DNA from 2 places in the Paenibacillus sp. Mc5Re-14 genome. Region 1 is predicted to be linked to the other one. Evidence: a T-box and tRNA genes for the amino acid it is inferred to sense, from the RefSeq annotation. Region 1 holds a T-box; the other holds one or more tRNA genes.
What was found. The T-box of region 1 lies ahead of ileS (isoleucine--tRNA ligase). A T-box ahead of a tRNA ligase gene usually reads a tRNA of that ligase, here a tRNA-Ile.
Positions count from the first base shown of each region.

Region 2: it has a tRNA-Ile gene. The T-box ahead of ileS (isoleucine--tRNA ligase) is inferred to sense a tRNA for this amino acid. The anticodon was not compared.

Region 1 covers NZ_CVPD01000001.1:4,538,053-4,541,472, forward strand. The annotation lists gene BN1546_RS20795 (YlmH family RNA-binding protein) at 1-178, shown strand, start outside; gene BN1546_RS20800 (DivIVA domain-containing protein) at 351-860, shown strand; T-box leader at 1,032-1,311, shown strand; gene ileS (isoleucine--tRNA ligase) at 1,391-3,420, shown strand, end outside.
Region 2 covers NZ_CVPD01000001.1:2,307,832-2,311,251, forward strand. The annotation lists rRNA gene BN1546_RS10540 (23S ribosomal RNA) at 1-1,780, opposite strand, end outside; tRNA gene BN1546_RS10545 (tRNA-Ala) at 1,910-1,985, opposite strand; tRNA gene BN1546_RS10550 (tRNA-Ile) at 2,006-2,082, opposite strand; rRNA gene rrf (5S ribosomal RNA) at 2,124-2,240, opposite strand; rRNA gene BN1546_RS10560 (16S ribosomal RNA) at 2,358-3,420, opposite strand, start outside.

The sequences.
Region 1 (3,420 bases):
AACACCGATTCGAGCGGGACGATGTCGGGTAAACTGGAAGGTGGAGGAGAATCCATCTACTTCACTTAAGGTTGGGGACGTTATTTCCATGCAGGGATTTGGGCGTTTCAAAGTGCTTGAAACAGACGGGATGACAAAAAAGGGTAGATTCCGTGTCAAAATTGGTAAGTTTGTATAGCTGTAGGCAGGATTCATGAGCTTTCTGTCGAAAGAATTAACCTATAGCGAAGAACTGGAACGATTTTGCTCTGTACAGTATTCACAAAACGGGGTATGATGACCGATAGATGATAATGAGCGTCGTGACGCGGAAAATGAATTTTTTGTCAATCTTATAGGAGGTGGACGGCATGCCATTAACGCCATTGGATATACATAATAAGGAATTTGCCCGCCGGCTTCGCGGTTATGATGAGGATCAGGTTAATGAATTTTTGGATCAGGTGATCAAGGATTACGAGGGCGTTATTCGTGAAAATAAAGAACTGAGCACCCAGTTGCTGAACGTACAGGAGAAGCTCGATCATTTTGCGACGATTGAGGATACACTGAGTAAGACAATTATTGTCGCGCAGGAAGCAGCTGATGAAGTTCGCAACAACGCCAAGAAAGAATCTCAACTGATCGTGAAGGAAGCGGAAAAAAATGCGGATCGTATTGTGAACGAAGCATTGTCCAAATCCCGCAAAATCGCGTTGGAGGTTGAAGAACTGAAGAAACAGGCTTCAATTTACCGAGCACGGTTTCGTACATTGGTGGAAGCACAGCTTGACTTGTTAAGCCAAGATGGCTGGGAAGCACTTGAAAACCGGGAACGCGAAGTGCTGGAACGCGAGCGTGAAATGAAAGAAATTTACTGATTTTGATTTCTGACAAACTTTTCATTAGGTCTTGTTAGGGTTGACTTTTTTCTTTAAACAGGCTATAACTGTAAATACTATACTGAATTCAACGATTATCCGTCTATTGGTTGATGGTTGTTATTCAAAGGCAACGATGTTGCTGGTTTAATATTCGATGAATTTAACATGTTTAATTCGTTGATGGGAACGAGTACGTCATGATTTGTCCCTCAGAGAGTTGGCCTTCCGGTGCAAGCCAACGTTCAGAACATGACCGAAGATCCTCCCGGAGAAGTGAGCTGAAGCGCTTAAATTTATGGCGTGTGTAAGCAATCACCGTTTGCCATGCGTTATAATGGCGCCCTGCTGAAGTTGAGTAGGGCTCAGAGAGTCGTGACAAGATCGTCTTCTTTAGACTGGTCTAATTACGGAATCAGGGTGGTAACGCGAGCACAGTCTCGTCCCTTTTACAGGGATGGGGCTTTTTTTGTTGCTTTTTTTAAGTGCGCTAGAACAATTAATGATGAGCAGAGAGGAAGTATGACGTTATGAACAGAGTGGATGTTAAAGAAAAAGCACGGTCACGTGACCTACGCATCCTGAGCAAATGGAAACAGGAGGACACGTTCCGTAAATCCATTACCAATCGTGAAGGAAAGCCTAATTTTGTGTTTTATGAGGGCCCACCAACAGCTAACGGCAAACCACACATCGGTCATGTGCTGGGTCGCGTAATTAAGGATTTCGTCGGCCGCTATCAGACCATGAAGGGATACCGCGTTGTACGTAAGGCGGGTTGGGATACGCATGGCCTGCCGGTAGAACTGGGTGTGCAAAAGCAACTGGGGATCTCTCACAAGCCTGAAATTGAAGAATACGGTGTTGAGAAATTTATTAAAAAATGTAAAGCGAGCGTGTTTGAATACGAGCAGCAGTGGCGCGATTTAACCGAAGCGATCGGATACTGGACAGACCTCGATCACCCATACATTACCTTGGACAATAACTATATCGAGAGTGTATGGAACATTTTGGCGACGATTCATGAGAAAGATCTGCTGTATCGTGGTCATCGTGTGAGTCCGTACTGCCCGGATTGTCAGACAACACTAAGTTCCCATGAAGTAGCACAGGGCTACAAAGATGTAAAGGATCTGAGTGCCACGGCCAAATTCAAGCTGCATAGCAGTGGTGAATATGTATTGGCCTGGACGACAACACCTTGGACCTTGCCGAGTCACGTGGCGCTCGCCGTCAACCCTGAGCTGGAATACGCACGTGTGAAGCAGGAAGATGGGGTATACATCGTTGCTAAAAATCTTGTTGAGACCGTAATTAAAGGTGATCATGAAGTGATTGGCACGCTATCGGGTTCAGAACTGGTAGGCCAAACCTATACCCCGCCATTTACTTATTTTCAGGTAGAGAAAGGTAACCAAATTCTGGGTGCCAAGTTCGTAACAGATTCCAGCGGTACAGGTATCGTTCATATGGCCCCGGCACATGGTGAGGATGACTATCGCGTATGTCGTGAAAATGGCGTTGGTTTTATCAACGTAGTGGATCTCCAAGGTAACTATGTAGCTGAAATCACTGATTTTGCAGGCCGTTTTGTGAAAGATTGTGATGTAGATATTGTGAAAATGCTGTCCGAAAAAGGGTTGCTGTACAGCAAGGAAAAATACGAGCATAGCTATCCGTTCTGCTGGCGCTGCGATACTCCATTATTGTACTATGCGATGGACAGCTGGTTTATCAAAACAACTGCGATCAAGGATCAACTGATTGCCAACAACAGCGAAGTTGAATGGTACCCGGGCCATGTACGCGAAGGACGCTTCGGTAAGTTTTTGGAGGAACTGGTGGATTGGAACATCAGTCGCGATCGCTATTGGGGTACACCGCTCAATATCTGGGTTTGTGAGGAAACTGGAGAACAGTTCGCACCTCATAGTATTGCTGAATTGAGAGAACGTGCAATTGGGGATGTACCAGCGGATATCGAGCTACACAAACCTTATGTAGATGATATCAAGGTTCGTAGCCAATGCGGTAAATACGAAATGACTCGCACACCGGAAGTCATCGATGTATGGTTCGATAGCGGCTCTATGCCGTTTGCACAGCATCACTATCCTTTTGAGAATAATGAAACGTTTGAGCAGCAATTTCCGGCAGATATGATCTGTGAAGGGATTGACCAGACTCGTGGCTGGTTCTATAGCTTGCTTGCGGTTTCGACGATGTTGACTGGCAAAGCTCCTTACAAAGCTGTCATGGCAACAGGCCATGTACTGGATGAGCAGGGGCAGAAAATGTCCAAATCGAAGGGTAATGTTATTGATCCGTGGGAAGTGATTGATGAGTACGGAACAGATGCTTTCCGCTGGGCATTACTGTCCGATAGTGCACCATGGAATAGCAAACGTTTTTCCAAAGGCATTGTAGGCGAGGCTAAATCGAAACTGGTAGATACGCTTGTCAATACACACGCATTTCTGACTCTGTATGCGGATATTGATGGATTTGATCCGGCACAGCATCCATTCAAGCCATCGGCACACAAGTTGGATCGCTG
Region 2 (3,420 bases), 2.2 Mb from region 1:
CTCGGGCTATTCACCCTACCGAGGCACCCCTTCTCCCGAAGTTACGGGGTCATTTTGCCGAGTTCCTTAACGAGAGTTCTTCCGCGCGCCTTAGAATTCTCTTCTCGCCTACCTGTGTCGGTTTGCGGTACGGGCACCTTCTCCTGGCTAGAGGCTTTTCTTGGCAGTCTGAGATCATGACCTTCGCTACTATAATTTTCGCTCCCCATCACAGCCCAGCCTTAACGATGTGCGGATTTGCCTACACATCAGCCTCACTGCTTAGACGGACATCCATCAGTCCGCGTCACTACCCTACTGCGTCACCCCATCGCTCATCACGGATTACGGTGGTACAGGAATTTCTACCTGTTGTCCTTCGACTACGCCTATCGGCCTCGCCTTAGGTCCCGACTTACCCTGAGCGGACGAACCTTCCTCAGGAACCCTTAGGCTTTCGGCGGATCTGATTCTCACAGATCTTTTCGTTACTCATACCGGCATTCTCACTTGAATGCAGTCCAGCGCTCCTTCCGGTACACCTTCAACCCGCATTCAACGCTCCCCTACCCCTGATGCAATGCATCAAGCCATAGCTTCGGTGGTGTGTTTAGCCCCGTTACATTTTCGGCGCAGAGTCACTCGACCAGTGAGCTATTACGCACTCTTTCAATGGTGGCTGCTTCTAAGCCAACATCCTGGTTGTCTGTGCAACTCCACATCCTTTCCCACTTAACACACACTTGGGGACCTTAGCTGATGGTCTGGGCTGTTTCCCTTTCGACAATGGATCTTAGCACTCACTGTCTGACTCCCGGAACTAAATCCATGGCATTCGGAGTTTGACTGAGCTTGGTAACCCTTGCGGGCCCCGCACCCAATCAGTGCTCTACCTCCACGATTCTTCTTTCCGAGGCTAGCCCTAAAGCTATTTCGGGGAGAACCAGCTATCTCCGGGTTCGATTGGAATTTCTCCGCTACCCCCACCTCATCCCCGCATTTTTCAACATGCGTGGGTTCGGGCCTCCAGTGCGTGTTACCGCACCTTCACCCTGGACAGGGGTAGATCACCCGGTTTCGGGTCTACGTCCACGTACTCATTCGCCCTATTCAGACTCGCTTTCGCTGCGGCTTCAGCTCTTCACCTTAACCTTGCACGGGAACGTAACTCGCCGGTTCATTCTACAAAAGGCACGCCATCACCCCTAAATTGGGCTCTGACTTCTTGTAAGCACACGGTTTCAGGATCTATTTCACTCCCCTTCCGGGGTGCTTTTCACCTTTCCCTCACGGTACTGCTTCACTATCGGTCGCCAGGGAGTATTTAGCCTTGGCAGATGGTCCTGCCGGATTCATACGGGGTTTCACGTGCCCCGCACTACTCGGGATCCGTCTCGGAGGGAACGGGTTTTGAACTACAGGGCTTTTACCTTCTCTGGCGGGCCTTTCCAGACCTCTTCATCTAACCGGTTCCTTTGTAACTCCATGTGAGACGTCCCACAACCCCAAGGAGCAAGCTCCTTGGTTTGGGCTAATCCGCGTTCGCTCGCCGCTACTGACGGAATCACTATTGTTTTCTCTTCCTCAGGGTACTTAGATGTTTCAGTTCCCCTGGTCTGCCTCTCACTCACCTATGAATTCAGTGAGTAGTGACTGTCGATGAAGACAGCCGGGTTTCCCCATTCGGACATCCCCGGATCAAAGCTTGCTTACAGCTCCCCGAGGCCTTATCGTTGTTCGCCACGTCCTTCGTCGGCTCCTGGCGCCTAGGCATCCTCCGTGTGCTCTTTGTAGCTTAACCTAGTATCTACATTGTAAATACGATATGCTACCTTTATTTCACTTGTTTACACAAGATCAGCTTAAAGGAATATTCTAAAACGCAATTTCGTTTCGGTATCCAGTTTTCAAGGTGCAATAATAAATCTTTTGGTGGAGCCAAGCGGGATCGAACCGCTGACCTCCTGCTTGCAAGGCAGGCGCTCTCCCAGCTGAGCTATGGCCCCAAAAGAAAATATAAAATTTATGGTGGGCCCTAGTGGACTCGAACCACCGACCTCACCCTTATCAGGGGTGCGCTCTAACCAGCTGAGCTAAGGGCCCATAATAAACCACCAAAAAAAGTTTTTTTCTTTAGTGGTTGCGCTTGGCAGCGTCCTACTCTCCCAGGACCCTGCGGTCCAAGTACCATCGGCGCTGGAGGGCTTAACGGTCGTGTTCGGGATGGGTACGTGTGGAACCCCTCCGCTATCGCCACCAAACGCTTGAGAGTTTAAGCTCTCAAAACTGAGCAACGAGTGAGTAACAGGCCTAAACCTGAGTTTGAAGCTTACGCTTCATATTTGAATGTTTCCATCGCAGGAAACGATTCTCCATAGAAAGGAGGTGATCCAGCCGCACCTTCCGATACGGCTACCTTGTTACGACTTCACCCCAATCATCTACCCCACCTTCGGCGGCTGGCTCCTTGCGGTTACCTCACCGACTTCGGGTGTTGTAAACTCTCGTGGTGTGACGGGCGGTGTGTACAAGACCCGGGAACGTATTCACCGCGGCATGCTGATCCGCGATTACTAGCAATTCCGACTTCATGTAGGCGAGTTGCAGCCTACAATCCGAACTGAGACCGGCTTTTCTAGGATTGGCTCCACCTCGCGGCTTCGCTTCCCGTTGTACCGGCCATTGTAGTACGTGTGTAGCCCAGGTCATAAGGGGCATGATGATTTGACGTCATCCCCACCTTCCTCCGGTTTGTCACCGGCAGTCTGCTTAGAGTGCCCAGCTTGACCTGCTGGCAACTAAGCATAAGGGTTGCGCTCGTTGCGGGACTTAACCCAACATCTCACGACACGAGCTGACGACAACCATGCACCACCTGTCTCCTCTGTCCCGAAGGAAAGGCCTATCTCTAGACCGGTCAAAGGGATGTCAAGACCTGGTAAGGTTCTTCGCGTTGCTTCGAATTAAACCACATACTCCACTGCTTGTGCGGGTCCCCGTCAATTCCTTTGAGTTTCAGTCTTGCGACCGTACTCCCCAGGCGGAATGCTTAATGTGTTAACTTCGGCACCAAGGGTATCGAAACCCCTAACACCTAGCATTCATCGTTTACGGCGTGGACTACCAGGGTATCTAATCCTGTTTGCTCCCCACGCTTTCGCGCCTCAGCGTCAGTTACAGCCCAGAGAGTCGCCTTCGCCACTGGTGTTCCTCCACATCTCTACGCATTTCACCGCTACACGTGGAATTCCACTCTCCTCTTCTGCACTCAAGCTCCCCAGTTTCCAGTGCGACCCGAAGTTGAGCCTCGGGATTAAACACCAGACTTAAAGAGCCGCCTGCGCGCGCTTTACGCCCAATAATTCCGGACAACGCTTGCCCCCTACGTATTACCGCGGCTGCTGGCACGTAGTTAGCCGGGGCTTTCTTCTCAGGTACCGT